DNA from 3 places in the Lysinibacillus canaveralius genome. Region 1 is predicted to be linked to each of the others. Evidence: a T-box and tRNA genes for the amino acid it is inferred to sense, from the RefSeq annotation. Region 1 holds a T-box; the other regions hold tRNA genes.
What was found. The T-box of region 1 lies ahead of tyrS (tyrosine--tRNA ligase). A T-box ahead of a tRNA ligase gene usually reads a tRNA of that ligase, here a tRNA-Tyr.
Positions count from the first base shown of each region.

Region 2: it has a tRNA-Tyr gene. The T-box ahead of tyrS (tyrosine--tRNA ligase) is inferred to sense a tRNA for this amino acid. The anticodon was not compared.
Region 3: it has a tRNA-Tyr gene. The T-box ahead of tyrS (tyrosine--tRNA ligase) is inferred to sense a tRNA for this amino acid. The anticodon was not compared.

Region 1 is NZ_CP154840.1:1,315,317-1,326,513, forward strand. It holds gene AA0Y26_RS06455 (alpha/beta hydrolase) at 1-779, shown strand, start outside; gene AA0Y26_RS06460 (multidrug DMT transporter permease) at 1,462-1,824, opposite strand; gene AA0Y26_RS06465 (arsenic resistance protein) at 2,696-3,685, opposite strand; gene AA0Y26_RS06470 (erythromycin esterase family protein) at 3,877-5,124, opposite strand; gene AA0Y26_RS06475 (DUF6944 family repetitive protein) at 5,372-5,881, opposite strand; gene AA0Y26_RS06480 (DUF779 domain-containing protein) at 6,178-6,411, shown strand; gene tyrS (tyrosine--tRNA ligase) at 6,495-7,709, opposite strand; T-box leader at 7,794-8,038, opposite strand; gene AA0Y26_RS06490 (hypothetical protein) at 8,116-8,505, opposite strand; gene AA0Y26_RS06495 (ribonuclease YeeF family protein) at 8,970-10,664, shown strand; gene AA0Y26_RS06500 (hypothetical protein) at 10,681-11,055, shown strand.
Region 2 is NZ_CP154840.1:3,767,754-3,778,950, reverse strand. It holds rRNA gene AA0Y26_RS19180 (23S ribosomal RNA) at 1-1,760, shown strand, start outside; rRNA gene rrf (5S ribosomal RNA) at 1,886-2,001, shown strand; tRNA gene AA0Y26_RS19170 (tRNA-Asn) at 2,017-2,091, shown strand; tRNA gene AA0Y26_RS19165 (tRNA-Ser) at 2,100-2,191, shown strand; tRNA gene AA0Y26_RS19160 (tRNA-Glu) at 2,218-2,292, shown strand; tRNA gene AA0Y26_RS19155 (tRNA-Val) at 2,322-2,397, shown strand; tRNA gene AA0Y26_RS19150 (tRNA-Met) at 2,413-2,489, shown strand; tRNA gene AA0Y26_RS19145 (tRNA-Asp) at 2,493-2,568, shown strand; tRNA gene AA0Y26_RS19140 (tRNA-Phe) at 2,584-2,659, shown strand; tRNA gene AA0Y26_RS19135 (tRNA-Thr) at 2,672-2,747, shown strand; tRNA gene AA0Y26_RS19130 (tRNA-Tyr) at 2,751-2,834, shown strand; tRNA gene AA0Y26_RS19125 (tRNA-Trp) at 2,839-2,912, shown strand; tRNA gene AA0Y26_RS19120 (tRNA-His) at 2,952-3,027, shown strand; tRNA gene AA0Y26_RS19115 (tRNA-His) at 3,054-3,129, shown strand; tRNA gene AA0Y26_RS19110 (tRNA-Gln) at 3,162-3,236, shown strand; tRNA gene AA0Y26_RS19105 (tRNA-Gly) at 3,240-3,314, shown strand; tRNA gene AA0Y26_RS19100 (tRNA-Cys) at 3,328-3,401, shown strand; tRNA gene AA0Y26_RS19095 (tRNA-Gly) at 3,447-3,521, shown strand; tRNA gene AA0Y26_RS19090 (tRNA-Leu) at 3,528-3,609, shown strand; gene AA0Y26_RS19085 (formate/nitrite transporter family protein) at 3,881-4,681, opposite strand; gene AA0Y26_RS19080 (alkaline phosphatase family protein) at 5,323-6,891, shown strand; gene AA0Y26_RS19075 (ABC transporter permease) at 7,227-7,979, opposite strand; gene AA0Y26_RS19070 (ABC transporter ATP-binding protein) at 7,976-8,749, opposite strand; gene AA0Y26_RS19065 (LytTR family DNA-binding domain-containing protein) at 8,910-9,359, shown strand; gene AA0Y26_RS19060 (DUF3021 domain-containing protein) at 9,363-9,791, shown strand; gene AA0Y26_RS19055 (hypothetical protein) at 10,441-11,124, shown strand; gene AA0Y26_RS19050 (DUF6792 domain-containing protein) at 11,143-11,197, shown strand, end outside.
Region 3 is NZ_CP154840.1:152,587-158,834, forward strand. It holds rRNA gene AA0Y26_RS00745 (23S ribosomal RNA) at 1-1,473, shown strand, start outside; rRNA gene rrf (5S ribosomal RNA) at 1,613-1,728, shown strand; tRNA gene AA0Y26_RS00755 (tRNA-Val) at 1,740-1,815, shown strand; tRNA gene AA0Y26_RS00760 (tRNA-Tyr) at 1,831-1,914, shown strand; tRNA gene AA0Y26_RS00765 (tRNA-Trp) at 1,922-1,995, shown strand; tRNA gene AA0Y26_RS00770 (tRNA-His) at 2,033-2,108, shown strand; tRNA gene AA0Y26_RS00775 (tRNA-Gln) at 2,142-2,216, shown strand; tRNA gene AA0Y26_RS00780 (tRNA-Lys) at 2,225-2,297, shown strand; tRNA gene AA0Y26_RS00785 (tRNA-Arg) at 2,411-2,487, shown strand; tRNA gene AA0Y26_RS00790 (tRNA-Pro) at 2,497-2,573, shown strand; tRNA gene AA0Y26_RS00795 (tRNA-Ala) at 2,601-2,676, shown strand; tRNA gene AA0Y26_RS00800 (tRNA-Met) at 2,697-2,770, shown strand; tRNA gene AA0Y26_RS00805 (tRNA-Ser) at 2,864-2,956, shown strand; tRNA gene AA0Y26_RS00810 (tRNA-Met) at 3,010-3,084, shown strand; tRNA gene AA0Y26_RS00815 (tRNA-Asp) at 3,088-3,163, shown strand; tRNA gene AA0Y26_RS00820 (tRNA-Phe) at 3,175-3,250, shown strand; tRNA gene AA0Y26_RS00825 (tRNA-Gly) at 3,259-3,332, shown strand; tRNA gene AA0Y26_RS00830 (tRNA-Ile) at 3,345-3,421, shown strand; tRNA gene AA0Y26_RS00835 (tRNA-Glu) at 3,513-3,584, shown strand; gene AA0Y26_RS00840 (hypothetical protein) at 3,761-4,627, opposite strand; gene AA0Y26_RS00845 (restriction endonuclease) at 4,854-5,408, opposite strand; gene AA0Y26_RS00850 (CynX/NimT family MFS transporter) at 5,468-6,248, opposite strand, start outside.

The DNA.
Region 1 (11,197 bases):
TTATTATGATTCATGGTGCAGGTGGAAACGGTAGACTCTTAGCACCCTACGGACGAATGCTGCAAGTACATGGATATGAAGTTGTATCACCAGATCTCCCTCCATATGGTCTCAGTTCCGCCAAGCGCCAAAAATTAATCGATTACCAACAATGGATTCAAATCATTACGAATTTAATCGAACGAGAGAGTGAACGAGACGGTAAACCAATTGTTTTATTGGGAGCCAGTATCGGGGGTATGCTTGCTTATCATACTGCTAATATGAGTAAAAAAGTAAAAGGATTAATTGTAACGACTTTTGTCGACACGGGTAATCCGAAAGTTCGTGATCAAATTGCTCCGAATAAAGCAATAAGCCGTTTAGGTAAATTCACAATGGATACATTCCCATACCTATTGGATTCTTTTCGGATTTCTGTCTCGAGGGTATCGAGAATGAAGTTAATCACAAATAACTCTGAATTGACACAATTAATAATTAAAGACCCTTTAGCAGCAGGAACAAAAATTTCCTTTCGCCTTCTAAGAACCTTTTTAAATATGAAACTAATGGTAGAACCCGAGCATTTTGATTCTTGCCCAATATTATTAATTCATCCGGAAAAGGATCCAATGACGCCATTTAATTTAAGTGAACCGTTTTATAATCGTTTAAATTGTGAGAAAAGATGTGTGATCTTAGAAGGAGCTGGCCACTTTCCTATAGAACAACTTGGATTAGAACAAATGAGAAAAGCAGTTCTCTCATTTATCAAAGAAATAGAAATTGATATATAGAACCTACTTGCAAGATCAGATTATGTAATCAGTTCATTTATTTTAATATGCCCTACAAAGAAACGTTTTTTATACCATAAACGAGCGCAATTCTTGTAAAAGGAATTGTGTCTTTTCAGTAATAGGGCCAGATTGTTGAACGAGATCAAAGTATCTAGATTAAACTTAAGACATTCTTTTCGAAAGTCTTTAACTTGTTATTAAATTCATAACCCATCTCTTTAAAACAAAGGGAAAACAAATAAAAAATCTTGAAAAGATTTCAGAGTAAAGACAAAGTAACTTTTTGACTTTGTCTTTACGTTTTTTCAAGTAGTTTTATAAAGGTATGTTTTACTCAGCCTGTCTTGAAAACGCTTGCCAGACGAGGCGCGCCGACGAGTGAAGACACGAATAGAACCTAAGTTCATGAGTGGACGAGCAAGGCAAGCAACGATGTATGAAAGCGTTTGTCAACAGTCTGAAATCTTGAAAAGATTTATCATTATTTTAAAAAGTTAAACCGCTAGATACCATGTAATCTTTAACTTAAATTCTCATAATGGAATAAAAAAATTCCTTCTTTCAATATAAAAGCAGGAATTTTTGTCGTTTTAATATACTTAAGGGTTGCTCAAAAGACTAGTTCAGCATAGTGAACTTAAAAAGAGAGACCCCCATATAAATCCCCGTCTACTATGCGTTAGACAGACATTTTTGATTGATTGCTTAAAGGATTCGAACGCATAACCAATGTAAACCAGACGGCAAACCCAAGATAAACTAATGTCAAAATAACGAATATGAAATGAAACTGCTCCGCCAACTGCCGGACTAGGGCAAAAAAGACAACGATGCAATGCATCAGATTTCCCAATACGACAGGTTTGTTATAGATGCCGCCGATCAGGGCAGAACGTGTAAACCAGTTCAACATTGCGAACCCTAAATATAGTCCTCCGATGATTTGCAGAAGAATCAGAGTAATGGGTGAAGGGTCAATCCCTAATATTTTTGAAATTTCTTCGGGAATAAAGGTTCCTGCCAACCCCAACAAACCCATCATCACGGCACTACTACTCAAAAGCCATTTTGTTTTCACTTTGTTTCCCCTTTTCATCTAATCTTGGAAATTTCCAAACAGCAACCAGAGAATTCTAGACAAGGCATATGTTAGCTTCAATGGCAATAAAACACGAGTACAGTCCTAAGTAATTTAACAGGCTATCGTTAAACGGCATCCTAGGAACATAAAATTGCCTCCCTTTAGGAGATCGATGAAAGTTTTAGACATTTTGGGCGAGGGGATGTGACATCTAATGTTCATTTAAACGAGTTCTTTTATCCATAAGAGTATTTCCCCGCCAAACACAACAATCGTTAAACTAACCTTTATATAACCTTGGATAGATATTTTATTATATTCGACGAAACACCACTTTTTACCTTTGAGCAAGAGCTAGCTTCAACAAATTTTGACGCTCCCTAATCAAGAGCATTTCAGCAGCACGAATGACTTTCTTTTCTCATGTTTTGGGCCATGCTGGCTTATTACTCGTTGGAGTACCACTTTTCATTCTTGCAAAGTTCTTTGAGTGGATTTTCTAATTAGTCCAGCTATTCAACAATCGGGTGCGATTGTTGAATAAAAAGAAATAGTTGATAATCCAATTTTTAAAAATGATCAACCTTCTTATAAAACTACAATAAATAAACGCTCTATTTAACAACTAAATTTCGCCATTTAATAATTGCTAATAAAATAAAAAGACGAAACCCTGTTGGAATCCGTCTTGAACAACCATAATGTTTAACATTATATTCTGTTGTTAGAATACGTATAGATAATTAAAACTTGACTTTTAATAAAACTTAACGGATTGGATTTTTGTTTATAGCAAGCAACCAGGCACTAGAGAAAATCAATCTCCATTCGTTTAACTCATCCTTCTATTGTCTGGGCTATCCTTTACTATCAAATTAGGAACCAATTTAATATAAATTAACTCACCAGCCAATTCAATAATCGTTTGTGTCACAATGACAGCAGCGGTCAACGCAGCTATCGAATCAGGTAAGGCGAAAGCTAATGGAAGAACGACTAAAGAATTTCGAGTTCCTGTACTGAAAACCAGAGCCCGTCCTGCCCCAATACTTAATTGAAAGATTGAAACGAGCAGCCGAGAGATAAGAGGCATGATTACTAGGAATGATATATAAATTGGTATGACCCCAATAATTACTTCAAAATCGTGATATACTTTTGGAATTTGTGAAGCTACAACCACGATCAATACGAAAGCCATAAACGGAACGGGGAGCCAGCCAGTTGCTCGAAACAGCTGCTTTCCTATTGTTTGTTTTTTAGCCCACAGCTGTGTCCCGAGCGCTAAAAGGAGGGGGATAACAATCAACAGCAGAAACGCTTCTATAAATGGCTCGATATGAACGATTTGTGAAATCCCTTCTCCTAGAAACAGCCATAAATAAACAGGTAATAGGAGCAATTGAACGATTAAAAGGATTGGGGTTGCTGCCAGCATTAGTTTTTCATCCCCTTTCCCCAGCTGCGTGAAGACGATGACGTAATCAATACATGGTGTAAGTAATACTAAACAAACACCGATTAATACAGCTGATGTCTGGGGAAACAATAAGAGCAGAACCCAGACAACAAGCGGGGCAAGTATAAAGTTTCCGATGAGCAGTGCAACTAGAAATCTCCCATTATGTATCGTCTTCTTTAACGCTAAAAACGGTATTTGCGTGAACATGCTATACATTAATATGGCGATAAAAGGTGATATCAATATCTCCAGTCGATTTCCGAGAGATTCGCTTGCTATACCGACAATACTTCCAACTAAAAGTGCAGCTGCGTATATCCAGATTTGCTGGCTCTCTAATGTTTCTCTTGAAATCCTCATTATTTTCCTACCTTACTCTATTTATTTTCATACATACATTATATGCTATTTGCCTTACCAAAGGGGCTTGCTTATACAAGAAGAGAGACATCAAAAAATATGGTATGAAGATTTAACTCGATACCATATTTTGAAGGGTATTTATGAGGTTAACAATGAGGCTGAGAAAGAGAAGGTGAGGCTTCTATCAGCTACTCTTTTAAAGGCCGTAAAGCCGTTGATTGATGAATATGGATAAAAGCGTCATATCTGCTGCCGACTCGAGAAGGTACGTAGTTTCCATATGCCTCGAATTCGGGATTATATACAACACCAATCGCGCGGTGACCAATCCACTCATTAAACAATTCTCGATTATCTTCTGTGAAAAGCAGCACCTTGTTTTCCTCACCGGCTGCACGCAGCTGGCCTTCCCATGAATTTAATTTCGCTGGCGGTACATCAATTACTCTCAAAGGATCTCCCCAGCTGTCCGCAGCGATAACAGTACCTTCATACGTGCCGAACCCGATAGCAAATGTATTGTCTTTTCCATATTGCTCTCTGATGAGCTGACCGACATTGATCATTTGCTCATTCTTCATATCGGTTTCAGAAGCATCCCCGATATGGGTGTTATGTTCCCAAATGATGATTTTTGCATCCTCTCCGTGGTACTTGATTAATTCATTAACCGCCTCAACCATATGCTGGTCGCGCGTATTCCACGAAATGGCGTCCTGCATCATCTCCCGGTAATAGAGTTCCGCATTTTTGGCGACAAGCGCATTCATGATGACATTCAAATCCTCTTCATGCTTGTCCGGATACTGCTCTTCATGATTTCTCAATGACTTCAACAAGCTCGATACCTCGCTAATACATTCTTCTGTAAAACGGGCGGCAGAAAGAGCATAGTGCTCTGGCATTCGATTGTAAGGTTCAAAGCAGGAGAATGCCTTCCGTGCATGTTCCAGATCTACGTTGTACTGAGGATTTTCCGATAAAAAGTTAAGAACCTCATCAATGGATTCATAAAGGCTGTATAGATCAATACCATAAAAACCGACCTTCTTATCTAATAATGTGTTTTTCTCCTTCAGCCATTCCGTAAACTGCTCTATCTCTTCATTTGCCCACATCCATGTCGGCCACCGGTTGAAGGATTTCAACAGTACGTCCCTTGCTGATTCTTCTTCGTTTCCATAGCCTTTAACATAGCGGTTTACTGCCTGAGCAGAAGGCCAATCTCCTTCTACAGCAATTACATTAAAGCCTTTTTGATTGATTAATCTCTTTGAAAGTTCAGCACGAATTGAATAAAATTCCGATGTACCGTGTGATGCTTCCCCAATCATGACAATTCGGGCATTTCCAATTGCCTCTAATACCTTGTCCAAACTTTGATCATTTAACGGGAGCGATTGTTCTTTGATAGCTGAAATCAGTTTTCGTGGCATATTTACTTCCTCTCCTTTCTAATTTTAGCTTACCCAGGACTTTCTTATGGAAACACGTCTGTTGCTCTTTCTGCTATGAAAAACAAAAATTTTAGGCTTGGGGGTCATTTTATTTTGGCAAATCTGATAGGTGTAAAAAGAGAGGAGGATAAACGCAAAAAAACATGGAAGAAAAACTCTGAAAGAGGGGATAAGCTGGAGGAAAGTCATTAGCTAAAAGGCATCCAAAGAAGATGGATAGTCATCCTCATGAACTATCCACCGTTAGAGCAGAAAGAACGGATCCCACAGCTTGGATCCAGCTGCCGATTGTATTGAGTTCCTGCGCCTTTTTACTGTTGGATGGATAGTTAATCGAGATGGCCTGATATGCATTGCCGATGATCTGAATAGCATTCCCAATATTATTTAATGCTTCATTTACCGTTTGATTATTCTCAAAGTCTAAACTAACCCCTCCACCTAATGCCTGAATGAGGTTTCCCTGGGTATTCAGGAGCTGGCTCGTCTGCTGGTCCTCTACAAAAAAGCCTTGAATTGTGACGATATTGCCTAATGCCTGAATTTTACTCCCGACTTGATCGAGGTATTCCTCATCTTCAGGAATAATACCGCTTCCCACTGCCTGCAGTACATTGCCGATTAGATTTAAATCATTTAATACGGAAGCCGGCAAAATCTTGGAAGGGGTACTTCCTATTGCCGATAGGGTCGTGCCAATAGCCTCAAGCCAAGCACTAATTTGAGCTTCATTCATCTCCATCAGTCCAATGCGTAGTGTTTAATCTATAAATTATTATATGAATTTTTAAGCCGAAACGTTAGGCGGCGCGAAAGGGTCTCCACTCCGAAAAGAAGAAGAATAGAAAAATAGTGTGAATCCCATATAGAATCATCCATACGAAAACCAAAAATAAAGAATAGAAAAAGAAGAGCTGGGAAATCAATAGGGGCGCAGAAAAATATCTATATAACCGTCTCAGGAAGAGTGATAAATATACGTATTTTCATTGAAATAGAAAGAGTAATTTTCTTTCTCCATTCATCAAAGTAGTGATACGAGTTTTCGCAAACCGTAATATCATTGTAGAATGGGAAAGCTACGAGGGGAGGGAAGAAAAGCTGATCGGTCATATAGGGGATGTCCCGTACTATATGCACGAATCGATGATGCCGATGTGGGAAGGGATGCAGCTTGTCCTTGGCGTATCAGAAGGAAGAGGCGCCAGCTTTTCCCTTGAGACACGAGAGGATAAAAGCTTTACCCTTGTTGCTAAAAAAATGTAGAATGAAAAATGCTGTCCACAAAAGTCGAATGACTTTTGTGGACAGCTTTTTAATTGGATCAAAGCCTTCAAATGAAAGAGAGTTTATTTTTCAAACCGCACAAATCGCTTTTTGCCAATTTGCAGTACATCGCCGTTCATAAGGACACGGGAAAGCTCCTCCGTATTTAATTTCTCCCCATTTACTGAGACGCCGTCTTGCTTCAGTAATCGAACAAACTCACTTTTGCTTTTCACAAGCCCCATCTCGATCAGCTGGGGAATCACGTCCTGCAGCAGCTCCTGGTCGATTTCAACTAAAAGGCTTGGGATGTTTGCAGGAATCTGCTTCTTCTGGAAAGCGGTCTTGAAATAGTGCTGGGCTTCCTTCATCGCTTCATCCCCGTGGTATAGACGTGTAATGATCTGCGCCAGCTCAAGCTTGAGATTACGGGGATTTTCGTTTTGCAGCAGCCGCTCTTTTATGCCATTGACAACAGTTGGGTGTTCATCCGTTGCCAATTCGAAGTATTTGATAATTAAATGATCTGGAACCTCCATTATCTTTTTGAACATTACTTCCGGTGCTTCGTTCACCCCGATATAGTTACCTAGACTTTTACTCATTTTCTCTGCGCCATCAAGCCCTTCAAGAAGCGGCATGAAAATGGCGATTTGCTTTTCCATTCCTACATGCTTCTGCAATGTACGCCCCATCAGAATATTAAACGTCTGATCTGTCCCGCCGAGCTCGATATCGGCTTTTAGCTCGACTGAATCATATGCCTGCATAAGCGGGTAGAAGAATTCATGGATGCCAATCGGGACCTGGTTTTTGTAGCGTTTCTGAAAATCATCGCGCTCCAAAATCCGTGCAACGGACGTTGTTGCCGCCAGTTTGATTACTTCTTCAAACGTTAAGGTCGAAAGCCATTCACTATTGAAGCGGACCGTCGTCTTTTCTGGATGCAGCACTTTGAAGATTTGCTCGCAATATGTTTTTGCATTTTCCATCACCATTTCATCACTTAAAGCAACCCGACCCTTTGCTTTGCCGGTCGGATCACCGATACGTCCAGTGAAATCACCAATCAAAATGACCGCGTGATGGCCAAGATCCTGCATTTGCTTGATCTTACGCAGCACAACCGCATGACCTAAATGGATATCAGGTGCAGAAGGGTCCAGGCCGAGTTTAATTGTCAGCGGCTTCTGCTCATCATAAGAGCGCTGCAGCTTTACTAGTAATTCGGCCTCATCGACAATTTTATCGGCACCTTTTTTAATGATTTCCAACTGCTCTTTTGGTTTTAAAAACATAAATAACATCTCCTTGTAATATTAAATAATTTAATATTGCAAGCTCTATAAGAGTAAAACAAAAAACGCCCTTTAGGGAAAACCCTAAAGGACGTGCAGGAACGTGTTACCACCTTTATTCGAGAGCTACTCACATAACTCTCCTCATTCGGTACGGCCAAAATGCGATACCTCCTGCATGGATGACGGGTGCAACTCCGGCGTAGCCTACTTTATGTTTCGGTACGCAGCTCCAAGATGTATTCATGCTGACTTTCCTTGCGCCTCTCAGCAACCGGCCGCTTTCTGTAAGTTCCATCAACACTACTCGTTCTTTTCATCGCTTTTACTCTTATACTCCGAAATGTCGAAACAAATCTTCGTTATGCAGATATTGTTGTCTATTATAATCGCATTTGAGAATTTGTCAATTATAAAAATATTCGCTAGTTATCCCGTCTGAACAGACAAGAAGGGATACGTATAAGCTGCAGACCTGCTTCAAGTAGCGATACTGCCCTTCATTCGTATCCGCATAGGCTTCTTCCCGGTTAGAGGGGGTGTCTGTATAAATGAGATCTTCGTTAAATTGAGAGGCGGTAAAATCATAGCGCTTACCGCCTGAAACATTGTAAAAATGCCAGCCGCCGGGAAGCTTTGTTTTCATTATGTCTCCTCCAAATAGATCGTTTACGACTAATGCAGTGACACCACATTGCCCCTTAGCTGGATTGTCTTTTGTCCATTTGGAGCTTGATCGTAAGGACCAGGATTGTAATAGGGCATCCGTAATGGTATTGAATTGATCGGTTGTCATGAATAAACCTCCTTGTATGATAGAGAGTTTCATAGTACATGGGAAGCAAGAGATACTCTAGCAGTTTTCATTCTGCTCATCATTGTATCACTTTCCCATATAGATTTGGATTATATATCCATTAAAAAGAATAACTATTTGCTAATGGGACTAGGCTGAATTGGCTTGTTGGAAACAGTTTGAAATAAGAATATTTTCACTTTTGTTCGCTGGAAAAATGATTGATATGTTACATAATTTCAGGGCATTCTGTAGGCATAATTAGATGGAATAGTATAAGAAAAAATAGGATGAAAAGCGGTTTTAGAGAAGTTCCTTATTATGTAATAATATGGTTATTATTTACCTTGGACAGCGTTCTGCTTTTCAAGGTTTTCCTATGTTAAAGGGAAAGTACAGCTATTTTGGAAACAAGTAAGGAAGACTGTGGAAATACTTCTAGACAAATTGGAGTGGGTGATATAATGAAGGTATTGGATGTCGATCATCTCCAAGATGGATTGACCCGTAACATCAACCGAATGAACCGGCTGGAAAAGGAAATGACCGCCATCCAGAAGGCAGTAGAGGAACTGACGAACATGGAGGAGGCGCTGAAAGGGGAGGGCGGCCAGGCAATCCGCGACTTCTACACGTCCTGCCATCTTCCTTTTCTTCAGTATTTCCTATCGTTTAAAGAGGAGTTCAATACAATCCTCCAGCAGGCCCAGCAGGCACTCTCGTCATTAGAGCCGATGGATGATGGGCATATCGTAGAAGAATTTCTCGAAACAACGGTGGAGGAAGGACTCACAGCGAGCGCTGATATCACGACAGCGCTGACAGACGAAGCCAATGCCATTATGGACGAGGTAGCCGATATTGTCGGCCTGCCGAAGCTCGATGATACGCTTGTCCATGAAAGTATCGCGGATGCCAAAACAAAGCGGGATGATACGGTAGAGGCGCTACATACATTTGATAGCACGCAGACGGCACAGCTGCTCCCCATCGAAACAAGTATTCAGTCGATGAAGGAATGGGTGAAAAACATCGAAGGGCTGTTCCAGGCGGGGTTGACAGATGTCAATTTCCCAGCTGATACCTGGTCTGCGATGGCTTCCCGCTCCAGCCTGGGCATGGCGATAGCTGCCCAGCAGGCACCAGTCGGCAGTGTGGCCTATGCGCTGCATGAACAGAATCAGCTTATTCTGATGCTGCAGGCTTCCTTATCCAATATGGCGCCAATCCGATTCGGCTTTGGCGGATTTGCGCAAAAGTCCTACCCAACGTATGGCCCTGTGATGCTCGGCTTAGGGAACCTATCACCAGGCAATCAAACAAGCGAAACGGTGCAGCAGGTAAGCAAAAGCAGCGATCCAGATCTGGAGGAAATCTATGCTGCACTGGCCAAGCAGGCAGAAGGCATGGATGTTAGCAGCCCGTCCTCACCTGGTACCTATTCGGCGAAGGAAGAGATCACCTATGAAGGCATGCGGAAGGTGCTTGGGGGAAATGGCTCAGGTACACCGGACGGACTGGCGCCATATGCTGTGGCCACGTATGATTTCTTTGCAGAGGACATGAAAACTATCCTTGACCCGAATGCATCAAATAGTGAATATTTTCAGGCGTTGAGTTCTTTCCTCTTTAAACCTGTGAAGCTATTGGATAAGGCTGGGGACGTTGCAGGTGCTGCGAAGAATGCAGGTAAGGCTGTTGATGATGTGAAGAGCACAGGGAAGACCGTTGATAAGGGTACGGGTAATAATAAGCCAGTCAGCGGAGCTAAAGTAGATTTTGGAGCAGAGAATCCAGTATCTGGACAAGACTGGAATAATTATTTTAAAGATAAATATGGGAATGGAAATGTTCAATGGAAACCTACGTCATTTGACGACATTATTACGAACCCTGAAAAGTTGTATGGAAGTACTAAAAGTGAAGTTAAGTCAACTTTAGGACCAAATTGGGTAGAAGGTGTTTACGGTAGAAATGGTTCTGGTTGGAAGTTCACTAATCCAGATGGAAGTGTGTTCTATCATGGTGGTGGAGGCGTCCATAAAGGTTCATACTATGGATTTTCAAATGGACAAACAAAAAAAGTGAAGATATATAAAATAGAGGATGGTTATGTTCCTACCATTGACGATAAAGGTAAGGCAATACAAATTGATTAAAGAAGGGGAGTAAATTGTGATAACAATTGGAGAATCATTTGAACTACTTTTAGAGACCTTAAAACATTCGAATTCTAATGTTTTAACATTGTCAGATGAGTTAATTGAGTATTATCTTCTTGAAGAGTTTGCAATAGAGGCACCAGCTTACTTAAGTAAATTTACTCTTGATAGACTAAGTAATGAAGGAATTATAGATGAGGAAATTTTAGGGAAATGTCGGGAATTACAAAGTGTATACTTTTTGGTAGATCAAATAAAAGTATGGGACAGTCCTTCTATAAAAAAAAGTTCAGAGTGGAACGAGATTTTCTCTCTCTCTGATCAAATTTGTGAGTTGATTCATAAAAAATGGACAGATGAAGAAATAGAATATCTAAAAACATTATAACATAAAGAAGTTCACTACTACTTGATTGCAACAAAGCGATAGTGTCTTAACTAGTAAGAAAATAGGCAAACAAGATTTTGAAGGAGTGAAAATTAGAGAAGTATTTTTAATACCTTGATTGGCTAACCATCTTTCAAGGTTT
Region 2 (11,197 bases), 2.1 Mb from region 1:
CGAAAATGTATCGGGGCTAAACGATTCACCGAAGCTGTGGATTGACATCTTTGATGTCAGTGGTAGGAGAGCGTTCTAACTGCGTTGAAGTCAGACCGGAAGGACTGGTGGAGCGGTTAGAAGTGAGAATGCCGGTATGAGTAGCGAAAGACGGGTGAGAATCCCGTCCACCGTATGACTAAGGTTTCCTGAGGAAGGCTCGTCCGCTCAGGGTTAGTCGGGACCTAAGCCGAGGCCGACAGGCGTAGGCGATGGACAACAGGTTGATATTCCTGTACTACCTCCCCACCGTTTGAGAAATGGGGGGACGCAGTAGGGTAGGGTAAGCAGAGCGTTGGTTGTCTCTGTTCAAGCAGTAAGGCGTGTGTGTAGGCAAATCCGCACACTGTAACGTTGAGCTGTGATGACGAGTCCGTATGGACGAAGTTCCTGATCTCACACTGCCAAGAAAAGCCTCTATCGAGGTGGGAGGTACCCGTACCGCAAACCGACACAGGTAGTCGAGGAGAGAATCCTAAGGTGTGCGAGAGAACTCTCGTTAAGGAACTCGGCAAAATGACCCCGTAACTTCGGGAGAAGGGGTGCTCTGGTAGGGTGAAAGCCCGAGAGAGCCGCAGTGAATAGGCCCAGGCGACTGTTTAGCAAAAACACAGGTCTCTGCAAAACCGTAAGGTGACGTATAGGGGCTGACGCCTGCCCGGTGCTGGAAGGTTAAGAGGAGCGGTTAGCGCAAGCGAAGCTGTGAATTGAAGCCCCAGTAAACGGCGGCCGTAACTATAACGGTCCTAAGGTAGCGAAATTCCTTGTCGGGTAAGTTCCGACCCGCACGAAAGGCGTAACGATCTGGGCACTGTCTCAACGAGAGACTCGGTGAAATTATAGTACCTGTGAAGATGCAGGTTACCCGCGACAGGACGGAAAGACCCCGTGGAGCTTTACTGTAGTTTGATATTGAATTTTGGTACAACTTGTACAGGATAGGTAGGAGCCAGAGAGCCCGGAGCGCCAGCTTCGGAGGAGGCGTCGGTGGGATACTACCCTGGTTGTATTGAAATTCTAACCCATGCCCCTCATCGGGGCAGGAGACAGTGTCAGACGGACAGTTTGACTGGGGCGGTCGCCTCCTAAAAGGTAACGGAGGCGCCCAAAGGTTCCCTCAGAATGGTTGGAAATCATTCGTAGAGTGTAAAGGCACAAGGGAGCTTGACTGCGAGACCTACAAGTCGAGCAGGGTCGAAAGACGGGCTTAGTGATCCGGTGGTTCCGCATGGAAGGGCCATCGCTCAACGGATAAAAGCTACCCCGGGGATAACAGGCTTATCTCCCCCAAGAGTCCACATCGACGGGGAGGTTTGGCACCTCGATGTCGGCTCATCGCATCCTGGGGCTGTAGTCGGTCCCAAGGGTTGGGCTGTTCGCCCATTAAAGCGGTACGCGAGCTGGGTTCAGAACGTCGTGAGACAGTTCGGTCCCTATCCGTCGTGGGCGTAGGAAATTTGAGAGGAGCTGTCCTTAGTACGAGAGGACCGGGATGGACATACCGCTGGTGTACCAGTTGTTCTGCCAAGGGCATCGCTGGGTAGCTATGTATGGACGGGATAAGTGCTGAAAGCATCTAAGCATGAAGCCCCCCTCAAGATGAGATTTCCCATTACGCAAGTAAGTAAGACCCCTGAAAGACGATCAGGTAGATAGGTTCGAGGTGGAAGTATGGCGACATATGGAGCTGACGAATACTAATCGGTCGAGGACTTAACCAAATTTTGTGTGCTGCACAATGAAACGTTTATCCAGTTTTGAAAGAACAAGAAAAACTGTGGATTTTTAATAAAAAACACTTGAAATTAGCATAGAATATGCTATAATAAATCTTGTCTTTTAAGAGTCTAGTGATGATGGCAGAGAGGTCACACCCGTTCCCATACCGAACACGGAAGTTAAGCTCTCTAGCGCCGATGGTAGTTGGGGGCTTCCCCCTGTGAGAGTAGGACATCGCTAGGCTTCCAATAAAAATATTCCGAAGTAGCTCAGTGGTAGAGCAACCGGCTGTTAACCGGTTGGTCGTAGGTTCGAGTCCTACCTTCGGAGCCATTCTTCTTGGAGAGTTGTCCGAGAGGCCGAAGGAGCACGATTGGAAATCGTGTAGGCGGGTAACACTGTCTCAAGGGTTCAAATCCCTTACTCTCCGCCAGATTATATTTAGAGACGTTTTACATTGGCCCGTTGGTCAAGTGGTTAAGACACCGCCCTTTCACGGCGGTAACACGGGTTCGAATCCCGTACGGGTCACCACTTATTAAAATCATAAGAAATAACCAGATGGAGGATTAGCTCAGCTGGGAGAGCACCTGCCTTACAAGCAGGGGGTCGGCGGTTCGAGCCCGTCATCCTCCACCATCTTAATAACATTGTCGCGGGGTGGAGCAGTTCGGTAGCTCGTCGGGCTCATAACCCGAAGGTCACAGGTTCAAATCCTGTCCCCGCAACCAAATGGTCCCGTGGTGTAGCGGTTAACATGCCTGCCTGTCACGCAGGAGATCGCCGGTTCGATCCCGGTCGGGACCGCCATTCTTTATAAAATATGGGTCAGTAGCTCAGTTGGTAGAGCATTAGATTGAAGCTCTAAGTGTCGGCGGTTCGATTCCGTCCTGACCCACCATATTTCCAAAATGCCGGTGTAGCTCAGTTGGTAGAGCAACTGACTTGTAATCAGTAGGTCGTGGGTTCGACTCCTATCGCCGGCACCATTTGGAGGGGTAGCGAAGTGGCTAAACGCGGCGGACTGTAAATCCGCTCCTTAGGGTTCGGCGGTTCGAATCCGTCCCCCTCCACCATTTTAGGGGCATAGTTCAACGGTAGAATAGAGGTCTCCAAAACCTTTGGTGTGGGTTCGATTCCTACTGCCCCTGCCAGTTTTTTTATTTCATGAATTTTACTTAAACAATACAATGGCGATTGTGGCGAAGTGGTTAACGCACCGGATTGTGGTTCCGGCATTCGTGGGTTCGATTCCCATCAGTCGCCCCATCCTTTTAAGTAAATTCCTTATAATGGCGGTTGTGGCGAAGTGGTTAACGCACCGGATTGTGGTTCCGGCATTCGTGGGTTCGATTCCCATCAGTCGCCCCATTACTTTTTAAATAACTTGCATATTATATTATTGGGGTATAGCCAAGCGGTAAGGCAACGGATTTTGATTCCGTCATGCCTAGGTTCGAATCCTAGTACCCCAGCCATTTGCGGAAGTAGTTCAGTGGTAGAACACCACCTTGCCAAGGTGGGGGTCGCGAGTTCGAACCTCGTCTTCCGCTCCAATATTCTTTTTACGGCGGCTTAGCCAAGTGGTAAGGCACAGGTCTGCAACACCTTTATCACCGGTTCAAATCCGGTAGCCGCCTCCAGATTTTTTTGATCGGACATCCGGTTTTTTTTTATCTTAATAATTTGCGGAAGTAGTTCAGTGGTAGAACACCACCTTGCCAAGGTGGGGGTCGCGAGTTCGAACCTCGTCTTCCGCTCCAATCCATGCCGGTGTGGCGGAATTGGCAGACGCGCACGACTCAAAATCGTGTTCCTTCTGGAGTGTCGGTTCGACCCCGACCACCGGTATCTTAACTAACGAGAAACATGGTTATAGTAAACTTCACAGTATATTCTGTGGAGTTTTTTTTATTTTTCTTTTGCACGACAGAATAATTAAGAATCGTGTGCACTGAACCGAGGAAGAAGCATTAGAAATTCAATTATATAAGGGAAGGCAAAGCAAAGGACTACTCCAACTTTAGTAAGCAAAAATTGAAGTAGCCCTAAGAGAACCAGCCTATTATCGTAGCGTCAATTTAAAATAATAGGGTTTTCTAAATATTTATATGTCAGTTTCCTAAGAATTCTTAGGAAGTTTCTGAACTTGATTATCTTGTTTCTGATAAACATAAAAATACAACAATCCAACAAAAAGGGCCCCGCCTACAACATTGCCTAGGAAGGCTGGAATGATGTTTTCAATAAGATCAATCCAATTAAGCTGTCCTGCAAAAATCGCTGCTGGTATCACAAACATATTGGCAACAACGTGTTGGAAGCCAATCGCGACAAAGGCCATGACTGGGAACCAAATGCCGGCAATTTTCCCGATAAAATCATCTGCTCCATAAGCCAGCCAAATTGCTAGACATACAAGCCAGTTACAACCAATCGCTGATATAAAGGTTTGTAGGAAGGTTTCATCTACTTTTGAATGTGCCACTGCCACCGTTTTATCCAAATATGGGCCTGTTTCAGTTAAACCCACCACATGACCAAAGAAATATGCTACAAAAAGAGCTCCAACTAGATTTGCTAAAGTGACCCAAAACCAATTATGTACGAGATTCCCTAGAGATATTTTCTTTGCATAAAACGCCATGGATACCGACATTATATTTCCTGTAATCAATTCTGCCCCAGCAAGGACAATTAAAATAAGCCCAATTGGGAATACGGCACCTCCGATTAAGTTAGCAAGACTCCCCCATTCCGCTGGCAAATTACCTATGACACGAATATCTAGTAAATAACCCAATGAAATAAATGCTCCCCCTAAAAATCCAAGCAGCAACAAATGGGGAAAAGGAAGTTTTGTCTTTGTCACCCCTGCTTCTATCGTTATCTCTGCAATTTTTTGTGGTTTATGAAATGCCATAACCATTCTCCTCCTAGCTGTCATTAAAAAAAGGTAGCACCTTAAAAACCTTTTAATTAAAAGGTTTTTGAGATGCTACCTAACGTCTTTGCACTCGATACAAAGAAATCAATCATCATAATTTATACTTAAATAAAATCATATAAAAGCAAAAAAGCAGGTCTTACCTAATCACCATTTTATGTTTTCACCAGGTTCTATTTTAACGTATAACAGCATTTAGTACAAGATTTGATTTTAGATAATCTTTTCTTCGGTAGTTTTAAATTCCTTTTTAACCGGCTCTTGTATCTGTTGTGTTTCTTCTTTAAATGGTTGATTTAATATCTGACCTAAATAATGTCTCCCGACACCAAGGGCTAATACTCTCGCATAAAAATTAAGAGTAATGTGAAGTGAAAAACGATAGCAATGTATTAAAATTTTGATATTAGACGGTTTTAGTACCGCTCAAAATCGAGTTCCTTCTAGATTGTCGATTCGACCCTGATTAATGGTATCAAAGTGCCAAGGGATCCTTGATTATTCAGGGGTTCTTTTTTCTTTTCGTAAATAATGGCAAAAGATTTTACCTTCACGAAAGCATGTATTCATTTGTAATCACCATACTACTACTGATGAATGGAAGATAGGTGACTATAATGAAAAGAAAAATACTTATTGCTTTTATTTTAGTTATTATTATTTGTGGAGGACTTGCTCTCGCTATTTCCATGTCGCCGACTAAAAAGTTAAATAGCGTTCCCATTACAACGCAGCAAAAACCGGTTGTTTTGGTCACAGTGGATTCGTTAATGACTGAGCCCCTACAAAAGGCAATTCAGGAGGGAAGGGCTCCTGCTTTCTCGTTTTTAATGAAAAATGGAGATTTTTATCCAGAATTTATTAGCTCTTATCCGACGATGTCTGTAACTATTGATAGCACCTTGTTAACGGGAACTTATACAAATGGTCATAAGATTCCGGGCTTGATTTGGTTTAAAGAGGATGAGGATCGCATGGTCAGCTATGGAAGCGGTATAAGGGAAATGTGGGACAACGGTATAAAGAATGTAGCAGCCGATAGTGTGATTCGCCTTAATGAATCGCATCTAAGTAAGGATGTGCAGACGATTCACGAAGAGCTGGCAAACGCTCAATTGCAATCGGCGTCCATTAATGGCCTATTATACCGGGGAAGCACTCAGCATGAATTACATGTACCGAAGCTGCTCTCTTTTGCAAAGCTATTGCCGAAGGAGATAAAGGTGAATGGACCAGTGCTATTGTCACTTGGTGCGTTATCTCAATATAATCCAGAGAACGATCGGTATAAATTCAGCTGGAAGCGAATGGGTGTCAATAATGATTTCACAGTAAATGAGCTAAAGTATATACTCGAGCAAAATAAGCTTCCGATGTTTACCCTAGCTTATTTTCCTGATGCCGATGCCTCTATACACAAAAATGGTCCTAAAGATACAAAAGGAATTGAGAAGGCAGATCAAGGCCTTCAAGAGCTATTCAATCATTTTGAATCGTGGGAGGAAGCCATTCAGGAAGTAACATGGATTGTCCTAGGTGATAGCGGTCAATCATCGGTAAAGGAAGAGAAGGAGACAGCTTTAATTGATTTAAATGATGTGTTGAAGGACTATACGTTTTGGGAGAACGGAAAAGAGAATGCAGAGCTGGCTATTGCCATTAATGAGAGGATGGCATATATCTATCTGCATGATGAGCAAATTCCATTTTCTGAAGTATTAGATATTTTAAAAAAGGATGAACGAATTGGTTTTATTGCCTGGAGTGATCAGCAAATTAATTATGTTGTGAAACCAAAGGGAGAAGAACAATTTACATTTTCACCAAACGGGCCGACTATCGATGAGTACGGCCAATCATGGCATTTGGATGGTGATTTGTCTCTTTTGGATGTAAAGAAGGATGAACAGGGAGCCCTGTATTATCATACGTACCCTGATGCGCTTGCAAGGCTGCATGGAGCACTTCATTCACAAGAAGGAAAGGTAATTATCGTAGATGCAAAGCCTTCTTACGAGTTTATAGAAAAACATAGTCATGATCATGCGGGCGGTGGTGCGCATGGCTCTCTCCATCGTGTGGATTCTGTGGTTCCGCTCATTGTTACGGGCGAAATAGAGAAACCGCCATCAAACCGGCTTGTAGATGTGAAGAAATGGGTTTTAGACTTGATGGGCGGCTCTTAAATAAGAGCCACCTCAGCCAGTTGACAAACGCTTTCATCCAGCATTGCTTGCTTCGCTCGTTCCCTCATGAACTTAGGTTCTATTCGCGTCTTCGCTCGTTGATACTCCTTGTCTGGCAAGTGTTTTCAAGACAGGCTGGGTAAAAACGCCTTTTTATTAAAGTTTCTTAGAAGACATGAAGACAAAGTCATGAAACGATTTTGTCTTCACTCCGAGGCGGCTCTTGAATAAGAGTCGCCTTTTTTGGAGAAAAGATGATACAGTCCAAAGAGGAGGGAACATTTCATCAGAGCTTAACTATGAGGAAGGGGCAGCCATATCGCCTTTCACTGCAATTACGCCCAATTTTTCCTTTTGTAAAAAATAGCCCCCATTAAAGAGCAAAGTAGACAAATACCAGCTAGCATGCCAATTTCAAAGTTATATTCATGTAACGCCTCTCCATTAAAAGTTCCCTGTAAAAGATCGACTACATAGGTGAGGGGCAGAAATTTGGAGATAGATAATAAGGTATCCGAAAACATCTCTTTTGGCATGGTCGCTCCGGATAAAAACAACATGAGAAAATAAGAAAGATAACATAATAGATTGGTCATCTTGCTGTCTCGAGCAATAGATGTAAAGAGGAAACCAATTGAAAAAATAGCGGCGATAGAAAGTAAAATCGCAATACTGATAGCCCACAATTCCCCTTCATACTCCACATCATAAGCAAGCTTCCCTACAATAAATAATAGTAAAAATCCGAGAAGTGTCATGATGATATTTACCGCTGTCTGGATCCAAATAACAAAGCCTTTTCCAACAGGCGTCGCGTCCAATCGTTTATAGATTTGATGTTCTTTGTAATGAGCGAGTGTCAGCGGAAAGGCCATCAAGCCAGTTACACCGATAATCATGGCACAATAGGCAGGAATAGATACATCAATTGTTCCATAGCCATCAAAGTAAACAGTCGGTTCATTGCCATAAATGCTTCCGTAAAGTAATAGCAGCAATGAAGGAAATGCAAACGTAAAAAAGAAGCTGAAAAAATCACGTGTGTATAATTTCATTTCAATCATAAAAGTATGATAAATTTTCGTCATTTCATTACCTCCGATAATAGTGCTCCTTTTTTAGGGGAAACTAATAGATACAGCTGCTCCAAATTCAAGTTATGCTTCCGCTCAGAAGGGGTTATCTGATTTTCTGCATACTGGCGGAATTCCTCTAATGTCCCCTCAAATTGTTTATGACCGTCTACTAAATACAGCAAGCGATCTGCTAAGTGTTCAACCTCATCTAAATAATGAGAAACGAGAAGTATGGTAGTTCCTGCATTGCGGATATTGAGCAGGCTTTGCCACATCATCCGTCTTGCCTCTGGATCGAGCCCAGTGGTCAATTCATCTAAAATAAGCAGCTTTGGCTTTGGAAGCAAGGCTAATAGGATAGAGAGTTTCCTCTTTTCCCCTCCCGATAATTTTTTGATAAGAGTATTTTCACGCTTTTGTAAATCCAGCTGCTTTAGCAAAAGACGCCAATCTGCCGGGTGGTCATAGAAAGCTGAAAAATAAATGCATAGCTCCTTCACTTTCATTTTGTCAGGGTAATCAGCCTCCTGTAATTGAATGCCCATCTGTTTATATATCCTCTTCCGATTCAAGTGGGGAGTCACCCCGAGCACAGATACCTTGCCAGAACTAGGCATTCTTAACCCTTCAATACATTCTACTGTTGATGTTTTTCCAGCTCCATTCGGTCCGATGATGGCGTAGATTTCTTGCTCTTTTATGGAAAAGGATAAATTTTGAACAGCAATCGTTGTTTTATACTGAATGGAAAGGTGATTGACTGTCACGATTTTGTTTTCCATTTCTTCATCTCCTCCTTTATTTGAGATAAATATATACAACAGAGACAGCGGCAACAATGCATTTTGAGTGAGATGTCCAAACGGGTGTGTAAGATGCCTTATAGCGGTTTAACATGCATTTTATGGATAAATATGTATGATATAATTTTTGCGAGGGGGGATGATCGTGCGGGTAGAGGTGAGGATAGATCCTACGTATAAGGAGCCATATGCGACAATTCATGTATCAAAGCTTTCACCGGCAGTACAGGCAGCTATTTCACTTTTACAAAGTGAAGGGGAGGAACAGATATTAACAGCCCAATCGGATAATAAGACATATATCCTTGAACCGGCTTCTATTATTTTGATTCGAACAGAAGGGCGTGAACTCGTTTTATATGATGATGATAATAATCGGTATATTGTAAATAAACCTTTATATGAACTAGAGCAGCAGCTTGGCAGTGATTTTATTCGCATTTCGAAATCAGCGATTGTTCATTTCCGAAAAATAAAGCATGTCGAAGCTTCCTTCAATGGGACGATGGAGCTTGAGCTGGCATTAGGGCTCCGTGAAGTTATTACCCGAAATTATCGAAAGCAATTTAAAGAGAGATTGGGGGTTTAATATATGTGGGTTATGAAATATTTCGCATCTGGAGTCAGCTGGGGATGTACGGTTTTTGTATTCGTCAATCTTATTGGCTACTGGCTTGGCGGAGCGGTATTTTTAGATGCTGTGATGGCTGATTTTACGCGTCAGGCAGTAGGATCTATGATTGTAGGGGTCGCCTGTGCATCACCAGCTTTTGTATATCAAATAGAACGCTTGTCATTCTTCCAGCAATCCCTCATCCATTTTGTTGTTGGCTTAACGGTCTTCTTCCTCGTCGCTTTTTCTTTGAACTGGATTCCAACCAATTCTATGTCATTGATTATTTCAGTAGTTTTGTTAAATATATTGATCTTTACATTTGTTTGGTTTCTCTTTTATCTGTACAACCGCTTGGAGGCTAAAAAAATGAATCGGAAAATTAATGAACTGATTAACAGAGAATAGTTTGAGGAATAACTCAATAGTAAGTGAAAGGAACCCTTTTTTCAGAGGGTTTTTTTATTTTAGCCATATGAGACCCCGGGTTTAAGGACGCTTTTATAAGCAAATAGGAGCGCATGAAAGGAATAGGGCTTTTCGTCGATAGGAGGAAGAGAAATGTCCGTAATAAGTAATATTAATTAGCATGAAAATTTTCCTTTACTGAACGAATGCGTCTAGATGGAAAGCATTAATTTGCTTCTACTATATCGTTTACAGCGCCATTCTCTGCTAAATTATTAATAGGCAAATTTTAGATGATAAGAGGGATGCATCCTTAATAGACGTTATTTACAATTCTTCCTTATAATTGTTTTTTTCGGGGTGGCTGCATGACATGGCATAGGGAGAATGTTCTTCTGGAAAAGGGAATACAAACAATGGTCTTGCAGGATGGTTTTACAAAGGGTTGTCTTCCTTCTTCTAAAATACGTAGAGTTGAGATCAGAAGTTCATGAATACATGAAGCTATGATCGGTGAATGCAGTAATGAGTCAGCTGTATTACCAACATCGAGATGACTACTATGAAGAGCTTTGCTTTCTTTCAATAAGGAAGAAGAAATATCATTTAAATAAAATTAGGTTTAATCAACACAGAAGGGGGCACCATCTTGGCGAAACGCTACTTACCATTTCTTTTTGCAGTGACTTTATTAATAGGAGGGTGTGGGGCAATGAAAACAAATGACAATTCAGATACTAGCTCAAGTGCTAATTCAAGTGCGGAGAAGATTCAAACAGCAGCTTTAGAGGATGATTTCACGAAGGAATTCATTTCTTCTAAGGAAGAAACGGAAGAGGGATACTATACTTTTGAATCAGGTGTTGGCGGCTATACAATGCTTTACCCAGTGAATGCAGTGATGGATCAGACGTATTATCAATATCGTGATACAAAGTATGAAGCTATTCTTTTTGGTGAGGAACGAAAAGAAGAGAACTACAGCTATTCCGTCGTAGGAAATTTTGATGACCGAGAAGCTACCGAATGGATAGAAGGAAATTTAGAATTGCTAATCGGCTCCAAAAAATTAGTAACACCTGAAGACTTTGAAAAATATACAGTAGGGGATAATGATATCTACTTTGCTGAATATAGACAGGATATAAGTAATGACAAAAATGGATTTTACCTGCATTTTCTCGGCTATATAAAATCCCAGACTACCGATAAAGCAATAGGTCTAGAGTATAGTTCTACATGCATAAGCAAAACGGAAGAATGCAATCTCGATCTAACCGAAGAAAGAGAGCGGGCAAAAAAAATCTTCCATTCCGTTCGTTTCAATCCTTAATAAGAGAGAGGTGATTTTGTGGAAGAAATTCTATTTTCAGATGAGCTGCGTGGACGAATTGTAGATTTGGAAT
Region 3 (6,248 bases), 1.2 Mb from region 1:
ACCGTTTGAGAAATGGGGGGACGCAGTAGGGTAGGGTAAGCAGAGCGTTGGTTGTCTCTGTTCAAGCAGTAAGGCGTGTGTGTAGGCAAATCCGCACACTGTAACGTTGAGCTGTGATGACGAGTCCGTATGGACGAAGTTCCTGATCTCACACTGCCAAGAAAAGCCTCTATCGAGGTGGGAGGTACCCGTACCGCAAACCGACACAGGTAGTCGAGGAGAGAATCCTAAGGTGTGCGAGAGAACTCTCGTTAAGGAACTCGGCAAAATGACCCCGTAACTTCGGGAGAAGGGGTGCTCTGGTAGGGTGAAAGCCCGAGAGAGCCGCAGTGAATAGGCCCAGGCGACTGTTTAGCAAAAACACAGGTCTCTGCAAAACCGTAAGGTGACGTATAGGGGCTGACGCCTGCCCGGTGCTGGAAGGTTAAGAGGAGCGGTTAGCGCAAGCGAAGCTGTGAATTGAAGCCCCAGTAAACGGCGGCCGTAACTATAACGGTCCTAAGGTAGCGAAATTCCTTGTCGGGTAAGTTCCGACCCGCACGAAAGGCGTAACGATCTGGGCACTGTCTCAACGAGAGACTCGGTGAAATTATAGTACCTGTGAAGATGCAGGTTACCCGCGACAGGACGGAAAGACCCCGTGGAGCTTTACTGTAGTTTGATATTGAATTTTGGTACAACTTGTACAGGATAGGTAGGAGCCAGAGAGCCCGGAGCGCCAGCTTCGGAGGAGGCGTCGGTGGGATACTACCCTGGTTGTATTGAAATTCTAACCCATGCCCCTCATCGGGGCAGGAGACAGTGTCAGACGGACAGTTTGACTGGGGCGGTCGCCTCCTAAAAGGTAACGGAGGCGCCCAAAGGTTCCCTCAGAATGGTTGGAAATCATTCGTAGAGTGTAAAGGCACAAGGGAGCTTGACTGCGAGACCTACAAGTCGAGCAGGGTCGAAAGACGGGCTTAGTGATCCGGTGGTTCCGCATGGAAGGGCCATCGCTCAACGGATAAAAGCTACCCCGGGGATAACAGGCTTATCTCCCCCAAGAGTCCACATCGACGGGGAGGTTTGGCACCTCGATGTCGGCTCATCGCATCCTGGGGCTGTAGTCGGTCCCAAGGGTTGGGCTGTTCGCCCATTAAAGCGGTACGCGAGCTGGGTTCAGAACGTCGTGAGACAGTTCGGTCCCTATCCGTCGTGGGCGTAGGAAATTTGAGAGGAGCTGTCCTTAGTACGAGAGGACCGGGATGGACATACCGCTGGTGTACCAGTTGTTCTGCCAAGGGCATCGCTGGGTAGCTATGTATGGACGGGATAAGTGCTGAAAGCATCTAAGCATGAAGCCCCCCTCAAGATGAGATTTCCCATTACGCAAGTAAGTAAGACCCCTGAAAGACGATCAGGTAGATAGGTTCGAGGTGGAAGTATGGCGACATATGGAGCTGACGAATACTAATCGGTCGAGGACTTAACCAAATTTTGTGTGCTGCACAATGAAACGTTTATCCAGTTTTGAAGGAATAAGTTTCTTTCAAAGAAGCACGGAAGTCAGCGGAACTTCTGCTAGAACGCCACATCCTGTGGCAGCGCAGAAGCCATTGCATCCATGCAGTAGTGAAGTGATGATGGCAGAGAGGCCACACCCGTTCCCATACCGAACACGGAAGTTAAGCTCTCTAGCGCCGATGGTAGTTGGGGGCTTCCCCCTGCGAGAGTAGGACGTCGCTTCGCTTATTTTTTTTGGAGGATTAGCTCAGTTGGGAGAGCACCTGCCTTACAAGCAGGGGGTCGGCGGTTCGAGCCCGTCATCCTCCACCATAAATGTTATATATCGGAGGGGTAGCGAAGTGGCTAAACGCGGCGGACTGTAAATCCGCTCCTTCGGGTTCGGCGGTTCGAATCCGTCCCCCTCCACCATTTTGATAGGGGCATAGTTCAACGGTAGAATAGAGGTCTCCAAAACCTTTGGTGTGGGTTCGATTCCTACTGCCCCTGCCATTTTTTATTTCTTGATTTTTACTTACATAATATAGTGGCGATTGTGGCGAAGTGGTTAACGCACCGGATTGTGGTTCCGGCATTCGTGGGTTCGATTCCCATCAGTCGCCCCATTCATTTTAAACAGTAGGTTCTATAGTATATTTTGGGGTATAGCCAAGCGGTAAGGCAACGGATTTTGATTCCGTCATGCCTAGGTTCGAATCCTAGTACCCCAGCCATTTTTTATGAGCCATTAGCTCAGTTGGTAGAGCATCTGACTTTTAATCAGAGGGTCGAAGGTTCGAGTCCTTCATGGCTCATCACTTTGTATATATCGGTTTAGGGAAAATAGCGACGCACAGGATTTACAATCCTGAGGTAGGTGACTACCTTACCAATTCGTTTATTCTGGGACCATTCATATTACAAATTAGCGCCCGTAGCTCAATTGGATAGAGCGTCTGACTACGGATCAGAAGGTTATGGGTTCGACTCCTGTCGGGCGCGCCAATGAATGTACGGGAAGTAGCTCAGCTTGGTAGAGCACTTGGTTTGGGACCAAGGGGTCGCAGGTTCGAATCCTGTCTTCCCGACCATCCAAATTTATATGACTGAAAATATATGGGGCCTTAGCTCAGCTGGGAGAGCGCCTGCCTTGCACGCAGGAGGTCAGCGGTTCGATCCCGCTAGGCTCCACCAACCATATAATTAAAGATCCTGGCGGCGTAGCTCAGCTGGCTAGAGCGTACGGTTCATACCCGTAAGGTCGGGGGTTCGATCCCCTCTGCCGCCATCTTAAAGAGCTTTTGTGACCTCAGACGGCTAAAAACGTCTAGTTACACAGCTCAAAGTCTTCTTATAAGGCTTAGCAGGTAAATATTTAAACGGAGGAATACCCAAGTCCGGCTGAAGGGATCGGTCTTGAAAACCGACAGGCGGGTTAAACCGCGCGGGGGTTCGAATCCCTCTTCCTCCGCCATTTTTTAAGTAGAAATGGTACAATATATACATACTTCAGCAAAATAATATTATCGCGGGGTGGAGCAGTGGTAGCTCGTCGGGCTCATAACCCGAAGGTCGTTGGTTCAAATCCGGCCCCCGCAACCAAATGGTCCCGTGGTGTAGCGGTTAACATGCCTGCCTGTCACGCAGGAGATCGCCGGTTCGATCCCGGTCGGGACCGCCATTTTTGATAAAGGGTCAGTAGCTCAGTTGGTAGAGCATTAGATTGAAGCTCTAAGTGTCGGCGGTTCGATTCCGTCCTGACCCACCATTTCATCTGCGGGTGTAGTTTAATGGTAAAACCTCAGCCTTCCAAGCTGATGTCGTGGGTTCGATTCCCATCACCCGCTCCATTTATATGTAATGGGCCTATAGCTCAGCTGGTTAGAGCGCACGCCTGATAAGCGTGAGGTCGATGGTTCGAGTCCATTTAGGCCCACCATATATAATATTATTCCGAAGTAACTCAGTGGTAGAACAATCGGCTGTTAACCGGTTGGCCTTATGTTACAGAATGTTATCTTCACAGCTATGGCCCGTTGGTCAAGTGGTTAAGACACCGCCCTTTCACGGCGGTAACACGGGTTCGAATCCCGTACGGGTCATCCTAAAGTATGCAGCGATAAGCTGCATACTTTTTTATTATTTCCATGAAATAAAATTGAAGGCTAGTCCTTGTGCTAGTCTAAAAGAAAGCATATTTTTTATTCTCCAAAAGACACATAATATCTCCCAACTAGACGTAACACGCATAATGGCCCTCTCTTTATGTTGGAAATCTTCATCCGTCGAAGGTTATTGTATTTCTTCTGGCCTTTTTATGAAGTGCCACCTGTTTTTTAGTATAACGTAGTGCCTGCTTTGTTTTACCACGGCGCTCATAATGATCAATCAACATTTCGTATACTTCGCTGCGTAAATTGATATCTTCTTGTCCTTCAACAATTTTTACTGCCTTTTCTAAAGCCAGCATCGCAGGACGGGAATCTTTGTTGGTCATATGGAACTTGGCACGTGTTAAAAGAGTTTTAGCATATTCTTTTGGCATAATCTGAAAATCTTCATAAGCTTCGCAGGCTTCAAGCAGCTCAGTCATTTCTTCTAGGTATTCCAAGGCGTAAAGTGTATCTGCACGATTTAACAAGTAATGGAAAAAATGACCGATATTTGATTGGATTTCCTCCCGACAGGTTGTCCAAAGCTCATCACTTATTTTAAGGGAGAGCTGTGATTGACCAAGAAGAATATGACACCTTTGAATATAGAGGAGAGTCGTAATTTTATGCTCTGTCAGCTTTCTTTCCTCTGCAAGCGGCAGCGCATAGGTGAATGCAGTAATTGCCTCTTCATAATACTGACGCGACAATTTTTCAATCCCTAACAGTACGTGATACTCTACGTCCCGATTAGTGTCCGCTTCCTGCTGCCTATGTGCTTGGTAACTTGTAAATATCTCATGGAAATTCTGTATTTCTCCGCGTATGTAGGCAATACATGCAAGCCGGTACAGGCAAGGTCTTATATGTTCTAGCTGTGATTCTTTTTTACATAATTTTAAAAGCCGGCCAAATAAGATCTTGGCTTCTTCATATTCTGCTGTTTGAAAAAGTGTTATGGCATAGTCCATTCGCGTCTGTAAGTATGGCATCGAAATCCTCCTTGAAGGTTTTCATTTAGTATTTCTATGAATGGAAATGGTAATACACGATGAGATAAATTCTAGCTTTCTGTGCTTACTTATTGAGAAATATTACATAAAAATAGAATTCTCCCCGTGGATATTATCTGTACCTCTTACAAAAAGGGCTGTCAAAGCAAATAAGATTTTCCATATACTCTGAAACCCCCAAAAAAATAGCCCTCCTATAGGAGAGCTATTTATCCAAAATCATATCAATTAATTCTTTTCGGTCCACCAAGTACACATCGTTGATATCCGCCAGCTTAATCGCTTGTTTTGTGAAATAGCTGTTGGTTACAACCCATGCTTCTGTAGCATCATACATCTTGACAGCACCGATGATCTCCTGCACAGCTTTCACACCGACCGAGCTAGAATAACGTTTTGCCTGCACAGCAATTACATCATGCCCATCTTTTAAAATGAGATCGGCCCCATAATCCCCGCTTGCCGCAGTATAGGATACTTTAAAGCCGCGACGTTTAAATAATTCACCTAGGAAACGTTCAAACTCCTCGCCTGACATTCGATCGACCTCGGCAATATCAGCTTTTCGAAGGCGTGCAGACTCCCGCCAATACTGCCAGAACTTAAAGGCAATTCCTATAAATACATAGACGCCAATTCCGCCAGCAATCCCTTCAAGGGTTCTAATATAGTACCAGCCAATACCTCCTGCAATCAAAATTAGTAGCAACTGCAAGTATGGAGTGCGTTTTTTTCTCTTTCTTCGACGTTTCCGAAACATACTTTTCTCCTTTAGATATAATACGCAATTATATCATAAAATAAGTACGTATGTTTGCATCAATTGTCGATTATTCGGTTATTCCCTGCAATATATGCCGAAAAGAACAAAGAAATGGCAATTATAATAAAAATAAAGTTCGGTATGAACCAATCACCCGTCATATCCTTGATTAATCCAAAGCCAATCGGACCAATTGCGGCCAGTAGATAACCAATCGACTGAGCGAAGCCAGAGAGTTCCGCAGCTGCATAGGCTGTGTTTGTCCGCAGTGTAAAGAACATCATAGCAAGGCTGAAAGAAGAACCGCCGGCAAAGCCTAGGCAGATCATCCAGATGAACGCATATTCGGTCCATTCCATAAGCACGCCTGTAAAGCCGATTAAGTAAAAGATAGTGAATATGACCACAATAGGTCGTTGGTTGGTCATTTTCCCAGCGATTATTGGTGTCAGGAAAGTCATTGGAATTTGGGCAAACTGTAATACCGAGACAAGCCAGCCTGCTTTGTTTGCATCAATTCCCTGTGCGATATAGATTTCTGGAATCCATGCTGCTGTTGTATAGAAAATAAAGGACTGCAGCCCCATTGCCAGCATGACGGCAATCGCAATAGGAGAACGGATGAGAGAAGACCATCCCTTACTATTTGAAGCGCCTTCTCCTAATGTTACCTTTTCTCCGCGCAGCTGAGGAATCCAAAAGAAGAGAGCAGCTACTGTAACCACAAGAGCTAACGCTAAAGCAATCTGCCAGCTAGATCCTGATGCAACGGGATAGCTGATTCCTGCACCAATACCGGCTGACAGGTTCATTGAAACGGTGTAAATCCCGGTTAGC